DNA from 3 places in the Mesorhizobium sp. AR10 genome. Region 2 is predicted to be linked to each of the others. Evidence: riboswitches for the same ligand, from Rfam matches in the RefSeq annotation. Region 2 holds a riboswitch; each other region holds the start of a gene.
The links. A riboswitch is a leader RNA that binds a small molecule or an ion and turns the genes downstream of it on or off. The one in region 2 is predicted to bind thiamine pyrophosphate.
Positions count from the first base shown of each region.

Region 1 (3,269 bases), on a different replicon from region 2:
GGCAAACAGGGGTGCTGTGCGGGCGCGGGCAGCCTTGCGTCCGACGCCCTGCACCTCGAGGCCGAGCGTGGTGTTGTCGATGATGCGCCGCCACGGCATCAGCGCGTCGCGTTGCGGCATGAAGGCAAAGTGCCTGCCATGGTCGTCGAGCGGCACGCCGTCGAACAGCATGTCGCCCTCGCCTTTCAGCGCGCCGGTCAATAGCTGGAACAGCGTCGACTTGCCGGCGCCGGAGGGCCCGAGGATGGAGACGAATTCACCGGCGCCGACGGTCAGCGAGATGTCGGCCAGCACGTCGAGAGCGCCGAAGCGTTTTTTGACGTGGCGCAGTTCGAGCCGGGTCATCGCGAAGGCCCTTCCCCGGCCGGTTCTTTCCCAGCTCGCTGCCACGGCATGGCCAGGCGCTGAACCAGCACCGTGATAGCGAACAGGATCAGCGTCAGCGCCGCACTGACGCCGACGGCGGCCAGCACCAGATCGGGGCGGAAATTGTTCTTGGCGTTGAGCATGTAGATGCCCAGTCCCTTCGCCGCCCCGGCATACTCGGCGAAGATCGCGCCGACGACGGCATAGGTGATGGAAATGCGCAGGCCGGCGAAGAAATAGGGCAGCGCCGAAGGCAGCCGCGCCAGGAGGAAGACGCGCCTGCGCCCAGCCCCCATGGCGCGCAGCATCTGGCCGATTTCTTTCTCCGTCGCCTCATAGCCCTCGACCAGCGCCACCATCATCGGAAAGAAGGTAACGAGCGCGACCAGCATGATCTTCGGCGTGAGGCCGAAGCCGAACCACAGCACCACCAGCGGCGCGATGGCGATCAGCGGCAAGGTCTGGCTGACGATCAGCAGCGGAAACAGTGCGCGGCGCAGCGACGGCGAGAAATCGACCAGCACCGACAGCAGGAATGCAGCGCTGAGCGAACAGGCAAAACCGGCTGATGTGGCGCGGATGGTGGGGATGGCATTGTCGAGCAGCGCGTCGCGGTTCAACAGCGCCTGTTCGAACACGCGCGACGGCGCCGGCAATATCGTCGGCTTGATGCCGGAGAAGCGGGCATAAAGTTCCCACGCCAGGATGAGCAGCCCGACCGAGACGATGGCCGGTGCTGCCCTGGTGATTGCGGCGATGACAGCCGATCTCCCCCCTCGTGGGGGAGATGTCCGGCAGGACAGAGGGGGGCGCGAAGGAATGCCGACTTTCGAACATTGTCCCGAAGGCCGTAGATGCAACCAGTTGACAAGCCGGCGGGACAGCGCCCCCCTCTGCCTTGCCAGGCATCTCCCCCACAAGGGGGGAGATTGGATGTCGCCGCGGCTTTCGCCAATTGTCGAAGTTCCCCCGCTCCCTTGTGGGGCAAGGTCAGAAGCGGGAGCATCTCCCCCATGAAATGAAGCGGGCGTAACAGCCACGGCAGGATCCTCGACAGCGCGCGTAAGAAGCAGCTCAGACAGCGGACGGGCTGTTGGCCGATACCGTGACGTCGAGGGTTACGTGGCCGGCGCCCGGCCCGAAGCGGCAGAAGGCTTCGTTCAGCGCCGAAAACACCGCGCCGGCGTCGCCGCGCAATTTGGTGCAGAAGTTTTTGGAGCGCTCGTAGACGCCGGACTGTTTCAGGAAGTCGATGCAGCCGTAGATCTCGTCCATGTGGTCGTCGGTGCCCATGACATAGAGCGAGAATTGTGCCGCCGCCGGCTGGCCGGTCGCGCCTGACGTCCGCACCGCTGCAATGGCGGCATCCTTGCGCATGCCAAGCGGCCCGACAGGTTCACTGAGCGCGTCCGTGCGGCAAATCGGATCGTCCGGTTCGCCTGGGCAACCGCGCGAGATCGCCGCCGACAGAACGCAATGTTTGCCGCTGGCGGCCGCCGCCACAAATAGATCGCGCATGGCCGCAAACAGCGCTTCGGGCGGCCCGACCAGCAAGGTCGAGATGTCGTCGGTCTCGATCCGCAGCCGGTCTCGATAAGGATCGAGCGCGCCGAGCGCGCCAAGAATGACGCCGACGAAATCGTCGGCCATGGGGTATAGGGAAATCTGTGCGCCAGAAAACATCGCCCGCCTCGCTCCGCTGGTATTACCCAGATCAGCTTCTAGGGTCTGTGGGCTTGCCGCCCCCGTCTCAGCCCCGACCGTACGGAGCACCCCTGTGGATGCGGGCGTTAAAGCACTGTTCGCGGCGATGGGGAAGGTGTTTTTTGCCGATGGCGCCAGAAAATGTCTGGGCCAGGCCTTCCCTAATTGAACCAAATTCGTTCAAATTGTACGAGATCTGCTTGACTCAATTTCGTACATTACGTACTATGCCCGATCCCACGGGAGACCTGTATGAGCACCGCAAACCACTCAGCCTTCGCCGACCTTTCCCGTCCACTGATATCAACGTTATCGATCGACCGCAGGGAACGTCTCGCGGGTGCCTGGCGCATGGCCAGCCAGGACATCGCCGACGACATCCGCTTCATCCGCCAGTACCGGAAAGTCATTGCCGAGAAGGACGAGAGGCTGTCGAGCGGCATCCTCGTCCATAGCCTCGCTTACGTCGAAGCCTGCACCAACCGGCTGCATGAGACCGTGGCGCGCTATCTCCGCAATCTGCGCCGGATCACCGAATGCGAGCTGGCCATGGCAGCGGCCGGCATCCGCTTCGCGCTCTCCAGCTACGCCTGGGAGGCGTGATCTTCCTGGCCTTCGCGCGCTCATGCCGATCGGCTGCGGCCTGAGATCGCGCCGTTCCGCCTGCAGATCAGCGGCTTAGGCAGACCACACTCCAGCCCATTGTGGATGGCAGAGCCGGCTAGCCTTACTTGGCTTTGCTGGGCTTGGCTTTGCTGGGCTTGGCAGCGGCAGCCGGCTTCGCGGCAGCCTTGGGCTTGGCAGCCGTCGCAGCCGCAGCTTTCTTCGGAGCCGCCCTGGCTTTCGGTTTCTTGCCTTCACCGTCGACCTCGGCCGCGGCCTGGTCCCAATGCTGCTGATGCGCGCCTTCGGGCCGGCCAGCTTTTTCCCAGATTGCGTGTGCCCGCTGGCGAATGCGTTCCTGCCTGTCGTCCGTCACTGTTGCCTCCGTGGTTGGGTCCAAATCCCCAGCAACATTAGCCGAATTTTCGACCGGCGTCTTGAGTGGCAAACTCAGTCTCTGTCCGACAAAACCGCAACGCCGAAGAGTGCGGCCTTCTTGGTGATCAGCCCTGCCAGATCCGCGTCCGAGCGCTCGGTTCCGGTGCGCTCGCGCAATATTGCAATCGCATCCCTCATCGACAAAAGGGCAGTGCGCT
Region 1 is NZ_CP080524.1:5,063,972-5,067,240, forward strand. Features, by position in the region: partial or broken gene LHFGNBLO_RS28245 (ABC transporter ATP-binding protein) at 1-345, opposite strand, end outside; gene LHFGNBLO_RS28250 (ABC transporter permease) at 342-1,124, opposite strand; gene LHFGNBLO_RS28255 (Ykof family thiamine-binding protein) at 1,441-2,049, opposite strand; TPP riboswitch at 2,040-2,153, opposite strand; gene LHFGNBLO_RS28260 (hypothetical protein) at 2,323-2,673, shown strand; gene LHFGNBLO_RS28265 (DUF2934 domain-containing protein) at 2,798-3,049, opposite strand; gene LHFGNBLO_RS28270 (hypothetical protein) at 3,124-3,269, opposite strand, start outside.
Region 1: it holds a riboswitch for thiamine pyrophosphate, as region 2 does, so the genes downstream of both, LHFGNBLO_RS28255 (Ykof family thiamine-binding protein) here and thiC (phosphomethylpyrimidine synthase ThiC) in region 2, are expected to answer to the same signal.

Region 2 (3,269 bases):
CGGCGCTTTCACGCTCGCACCATGGCGCCAGCATGCCGCCGGCGAACCACGATGCATTGCCACCGATGCCATGCCGGGTCTCGGCGACTGTGACTGTCGCGCCGCGGGCGGCGAGCTCGAAGGCGGCGGTGAGGCCGGCGACGCCGGCCCCTTTGACCAACACCCTCATGACGGTTCCGGCGCCTCTGGCATGAGCGGTGCGTCGGTCTCGTCTACCGGTAGGTAGAGATCGCCGCCCTCGCGGTATTTCGCCGCCATTGCCGCCATGCCCTCTTTCTGTGCCTCGGCGCGGATGTCGTGAGAGATACGCATGGAACAGAATTTCGGTCCGCACATCGAGCAGAAGTGCGCCAGCTTGTGCGCCTCCTTGGGCAAGGTCTGGTCGTGGAAGGATCGCGCCGTTTCGGGATCGAGCGACAGGTTGAATTGGTCCTCCCAGCGGAACTCGAAGCGCGCGCGGGAAAGGGCATCATCCCTGACTTTCGCTGCCGGATGACCCTTCGCCAGATCGGCGGCATGGGCGGCGATCTTGTAGGTGATCACGCCAATCTTGACGTCGTTGCGATCGGGAAGGCCGAGATGCTCCTTGGGCGTGACGTAGCAGAGCATGGCGGTGCCGAACCAGCCGATCATGGCCGCGCCGATGCCGGAGGTGATGTGGTCATAGCCCGGCGCGATGTCGGTCGTCAGCGGTCCAAGCGTGTAGAAGGGCGCCTCGCCGCAGACGGCGAGCTGCTTTTCCATGTTCTCCTTGATCTTGTGCATCGGCACGTGGCCGGGGCCTTCGATCATTACCTGGCAATCCTTCGCCCAGGCGATCTGCGTCAGCTCGCCGAGCGTTTCCAGCTCGGCGAATTGTGCTGCGTCATTGGCGTCGGCGATCGAGCCGGGACGAAGACCGTCGCCGAGCGAGAAGGACACATCATAGGCACGGCAGATGTCGCAGATCTCCGCGAAATGCTCGTAGAGGAAGCTTTCGCGGTGATGGTGCAGGCACCATTTGGCCATGATCGAGCCACCGCGCGAGACGATGCCCGTGACCCGGTCAACGGTCAGCGGGATGTAGTGCAGCCGCACGCCGGCGTGGATGGTGAAATAATCGACGCCCTGTTCGGCCTGCTCGATCAGCGTGTCGCGGTAGACCTCCCAGGTCAGGTCCTCGGCGATGCCGCCGACCTTCTCGAGCGCCTGGTAGAGCGGCACCGTGCCGATCGGCACCGGTGAATTGCGCACGATCCAGTCGCGGATGTTGTGGATGTTGCGGCCGGTCGACAGGTCCATCACCGTATCGGCGCCCCAGCGGATCGCCCACACCATCTTTTCGACCTCCTCAGTCATCGAGGAAGTGACAGCGGAGTTGCCGATATTGGCGTTGATCTTGACCAGGAAATTGCGACCGATGATCATCGGTTCGCTCTCCGGGTGGTTGATGTTGGCGGGAATGATTGCCCGCCCGCGTGCTACTTCGTCGCGCACGAATTCCGGCGTGACGAAGTCGGGGATCTCGGCGCCGAAGGCCTCGCCGTCGCGTTGCAGCTTGCCGCGCAGGGCCTCGCGGCCGAGGTTCTCGCGGATGGCGACGAATTCCATTTCGGGGGTGACGATGCCGGCGCGCGCATAGGCAAGCTGGGTCACCACCTTGCCTGATCTGGCCCTGAGCGGCCGGCTGCGAACGGAAAATTCCGGCGTCAGGCGCTCGCCAGCCACAAATCCATTGTCTTCCGGCCGGACATGGCGGCCGTCATAGGCTTCGACATCGCCACGCGCCGTAATCCATTCCTGGCGAAGCCGGGCGAGGCCTTTTTCGATACTGGTTTCGACGGTCGGGTCGGTATAGGGGCCGGACGGATCGTAGACGGTGACAGGCGGTTCGCCCGCCGTCGGATGGACGGAGATTTCGCGCATCGGCACCTTGATGTGCGGATGGAGGATGCCGGGCTTGTGGATTTTCCGTGAGGCGGGCAGTGGTCCCGTCGAGACGGCGGGGGTGAGGGCATTCATCTTGAGGCTCCTTTGCTCATGCATTGGAGACCCAGTTCCGTGCCGGAAGGATGAAAAGACGCTTTGGCCGCCCGTTCGAAACAGGACTTCGGGCGTGAACTCCCGCAAAGCGCTTGCACCGTCCCTACGCCAGTATGAACTGGATCAGGTTCAACGGGTCACTGCGCCGCGAAAGCCAGCAGTATCTCAGCCCCTTGCCGGGACTCCCCTGGTGAATGCTCCGAATTGAACGAGCCGGCGCTACTTTGTCAAGCGCCTTCGGGCCGCGGGAGTGGTCGACGGCCAATCAGACCGGGCAGAAAAGCTCGCGCATGCGTCGGCGACAATCACGCCCCGAAAACCTGGGCAGGGATACGGGGATCGCCAAACCTTCGGGGCTTAAAGATCGATTCTTATGATGGTCTCGCCTTCAATCGGCACTAAACGTTTGCGCGTAGATCGCCTCGATCCGACCTGCCGTCGTCATTGGTCAGCGGCGAATTCATTTTCGTGGGCGCCGGTTCGACAGATGACCACCAGTGAAGGAAACGGAAGGGCAGACTGGCCAGCCGCGGCATGTCGATAAGGACAGCCAACTGTTGCCGAATCGAGCTGCAGAAAGGCGGTTTCTTCGGCAGGGTCCGTTCGAAAGGATTGCGACCACCACGCTGCCACGGAACGGTCGTCGAGAACATCGCCAAGCTACCCAAGCCGCTAGCGAAGAGCGGTAATCCCTTTGGCCTCCGCTCATGCCGATTGCTGTGCTTACGGGGCAACCCGGTCGAGAAATGCATCGAATGCGGCAGCAACAGCGCGAATCACAAAGCGATGCTCCTGCCGCACGCGAATGAAACCCTTTTCGATGTCCACTATGCCGTCCTCGGCCAGCATCGCCAAGCCTTCGGCTGAATCGAGAAAACGGATCGGATCAGATCCGTGACCGGCACAGATTGCCGGCACATCCGCCTCGAGATCGCACATCAATCGCTCGATGATTGCCGCTCGCACGCGGTCTTCGTCGGTGAGACGGTAGCCCTTTGACGTCGCCAGACGGCCAGCTGCGATGTGCCGGGTGTAAGAATCCCGTGTAACCTCGTTCTGCACCCGGTTGACCGCTTTTTGAACAACGGATCTGCACGCCGAGGCTTGCGCGGTTCACGCCGGCTGCTCCCCAGGCTTCGGCCATCTCGGCCGTGAAGGTGCGCGGATCAATCTCGACCGCAACCGCAGCCGTTTCCCTGAGCGCGAAGCGGTCGCGCAGGAAGTCCATCAGAGCGAGGAACTCAGCT
Region 2 is NZ_CP080523.1:585,141-588,409, forward strand. Features, by position in the region: gene thiO (glycine oxidase ThiO) at 1-169, opposite strand, end outside; gene thiC (phosphomethylpyrimidine synthase ThiC) at 166-2,001, opposite strand; TPP riboswitch at 2,105-2,221, opposite strand; partial or broken gene LHFGNBLO_RS02775 (radical SAM protein) at 2,746-3,269, opposite strand, start outside.

Region 3 (3,269 bases), on a different replicon from region 2:
CGCCGCGCTGGATGCGGGTCGAGAATGCCCTGACCACGGTGAGGTCGCCAAAGCTCTTCTCGATGTTCCTGGCCTCGATCACCAGCTTGCCGGATTCGGCGGCGTCGCTGGCCACCATGGTTGCAGCACCTTCGGCGCCGCGATGGCCACGAAAACGCTGGCGCATGGTCTGTAGTTCGCCGAGCCGGCGCATATTGCGCTTGCGCCTCGCCGTCACGCCATAGCGCAGCCAGTGCTCCTCGCGCACGATCTGGCGGCCGAGCTTGTGCTGCTCGCGCTCTTCTTCCTCCAGCACCGTGTCGCGCCATTCCTCGAAATGAGCAAAACCCTTGTCCAGTCTGCGGGTCTGGCCGCGGTCGAGCCAGATGGTGGCGCGCGACACACGCTCGAGGAAACGGCGGTCGTGCGAGATGACGACCAGCGCCGAAGAGGTGCGGGCAAGCTCCTCTTCCAGCCATTCGATCACCGACAGATCGAGATGGTTGGTCGGCTCATCGAGGAGAAGGATATCGGGCTCCGGAGCCATGACGCGGGCAAGGGCGGCGCGCCGAGCCTCGCCGCCGGAGAGATCGTTCGGCCGTTCCTCGCCGGACAGGCCGAGGTGCTCCATCAGATAGGTGGCGCGGTAGGGATCGTCGGCGGGTCCGAGCCCGGCCTCGATATAGGCGCGGACGCTGGTGAAATCGTCCATGTCGGGCACTTGCGGCAGGTAGCGCACGGTCGCCGAAGGCTGGCGGAACAGCTCGCCGTCCTGCGGCTCGATCAACCCGGCGGCGATCTTCAGCAGCGTCGACTTGCCCGAGCCGTTGCGGCCGACCAAGGCGATCTTGTCGCCTGCCGAAGCGGTCAAGGCAGCGCCGTCGAGCAGTGGGGTGCCGCCGAAGGTCAGTTTTATCCCGTCAAGATTGAGAAGTGGCGGCGCCATGTCAGCTTTCAGGTAGCGGAAAAGGATGGGCGAGCAGCAGGGCGCGGCCGTGGCCGAGCGCAATTTCGAGCCGGCCCTTGACCTCGTTGGAAATGGTCAGCGACGAACCGAACGCGACCTCGACATGGGTCAGCGGCCATTTGGCGCCAGAAACGGTCAGGCCGGAAAGATCGGAGAAGCCGAGGATCGAAAACAGCGTGCCGTCGGCATAGGAGAAACCGGCCTTTCCGGGCAGCAAGGGGATGCCTTCCTGCGCGCCGCTGGTCAACAGCACTTTCGTGCCGCTTTCCGCCAGTCGAACGCTGAGCGCCAGATGCAGGAAGGCATGGTCGGCGCGCTTGCCGCCGAAGGCGCCGGCAAGCACCAGGCTGGTCGCGCCGCGCTCGAGTGCGGCGGCGATGGCCAATTCGCCGTCGGTCTGGTCTTTTTCCGGCGGAAACACGTGACGCGGCACAGCGGCCAGATCGGCCGGCAGGTCCGCCGGCACGGAATCGAAATCGCCGACCCAGAGTTCCGGCATCACGCCCAGCATCCGCGCATGGCCGATGCCGGCGTCGGCAGCAACGATGCGTGTGCCCTCGACCTGACGATCGAGCAGCGGCGTGCGGATGAGATCGCCGCCAAGCAGGATGGTGAATGTGCTCATATCTCGTGGCCCTTACCAGCCCTGCCTGCGAAACGGAAGCTGCGCTTTCAGCACCCGGCAAACTTCCGCTTGCACGACACATCGGCCGGGCCTATGTGTCGAAATGCTCTAACGGGGTGCCGGACGCAATCTTCGCGGACCGGCTGAGAGGCAAATCTGCCAACCCGCTGAACCTGATCCGGTTTGTACCGGCGGAGGGATTAGACGTTTCGGACAGCCCGACGCCTCAATTCCTTTCAATGCGAACGAAGGAGGCGCCGATGCGCACGCTTTTTTACTCCCTTATCTCAGCAGTAGTCCTCGCCACGTCCGGGCCGGCATCCGCCCAGGAAAAACTCACCGTCTACACCTATGAGAGCTTCACCGCCGAGTGGGGTCCTGGCCCACAGGTCAAGAAGGCGTTCGAGGCCGAATGCGGCTGCACGCTCGACTTCGTCTCGGTCGCCGACGGCGTGGCGCTGCTCAACCGCGTCAAGCTGGAGGGAGCCGCGACCAAGGCCGACATCGTGCTTGGCCTCGACACCAATCTCACCGCCGAAGCCAGGGCCACCGGCCTGTTTTCGCCGCATGGCACCGTGTCTGATGTCAACGTGCCCGGCGGTTGGAGCGACGATATTTTCGTGCCGTTCGACTATGGCTATTTCGCCGTCGTCTACGACACCGAAAAGCTGAAGACGCCGCCGAAGAGCCTCAAGGAATTGGTCGAGGGCAATGCTGACGAGAAGATCGTCATCCAGGATCCGCGCACCTCGACGCCGGGCCTCGGCCTGCTTTTGTGGGTGAAGTCGGTCTATGGCGACAAGGCGCCGGAAGCCTGGGCCAAGTTGAGGGCAAAAGTGCTGACCGTGACGCCGGGCTGGAGCGAGGCCTATGGGCTGTTCACCAAAGGCGAGGCACCCATGGTGCTGTCCTACACGACGTCGCCGGCCTACCACATGATTGCCGAGAACACCGAGCGCTACCAGGCGGCGTCCTTCGAGGAAGGCGAATACCTGCAGATCGAGGTTGCCGGCATCACCAGCACGGGCGCCAAGAACCCGCTGGCGGAAAAGTTCCTGGCCTTCATGACCGGGCCGAGGTTCCAGAATGTCATTCCGGAGACCAACTGGATGTTCCCGGCCGGGAAAACCGACAAGCCGCTCAACCCGGCCTTCGACAAACTGGTCAGGCCGACCAAGACCTTGCTGTTCAGCCCTGAGGAGGTCGCCACCAACCGCAAGGCCTGGGTCGACGAATGGCTGGCGGTGATGAGCGAGTAGGAGCGGGGATGCCGACGCGTTCGACCGATCCCCGCGTCACCGCCGGCATCATCGCGCTTGCGGCAATCGCGCTGCTGATCGGCGGGGCGTTCGCCGGTCTCATCCTCGAAGGCACGCGCGACCTGTCTGGTGCTGTGTCGGCCTTCGATCCCTATCTCTTCCGCATTGCCCGCTTCACGCTATGGCAAGCTTTGCTGTCGACGCTGTTCTCGGTCGTCCCGGCGCTGTTCGTCGCGCGCGCCCTGTCGCGGCATCCGCGCTTCTTCGGCCGGGGCTTTATCCTGCAGCTGTTCGCCGTACCGCTGGCTTTGCCGGCCATCGTCGCAGCACTCGGCATTCTGGCGCTCTACGGCCGTGCCGGCTATTTCGCGGGTATGTTCGGCGCACTAGGCGGCCAGAGCTGGCCAGGCATCTATGGCCTGTCCGGCATCCTGGTCGC
Region 3 is NZ_CP080524.1:1,548,380-1,551,648, forward strand. Features, by position in the region: gene LHFGNBLO_RS11005 (ABC-F family ATP-binding cassette domain-containing protein) at 1-925, opposite strand, end outside; gene LHFGNBLO_RS11010 (thiamine diphosphokinase) at 927-1,571, opposite strand; TPP riboswitch at 1,674-1,788, shown strand; gene thiB (thiamine ABC transporter substrate binding subunit) at 1,832-2,830, shown strand; gene thiP (thiamine/thiamine pyrophosphate ABC transporter permease) at 2,839-3,269, shown strand, end outside.
Region 3: it holds a riboswitch for thiamine pyrophosphate, as region 2 does, so the genes downstream of both, thiB (thiamine ABC transporter substrate binding subunit) here and thiC (phosphomethylpyrimidine synthase ThiC) in region 2, are expected to answer to the same signal.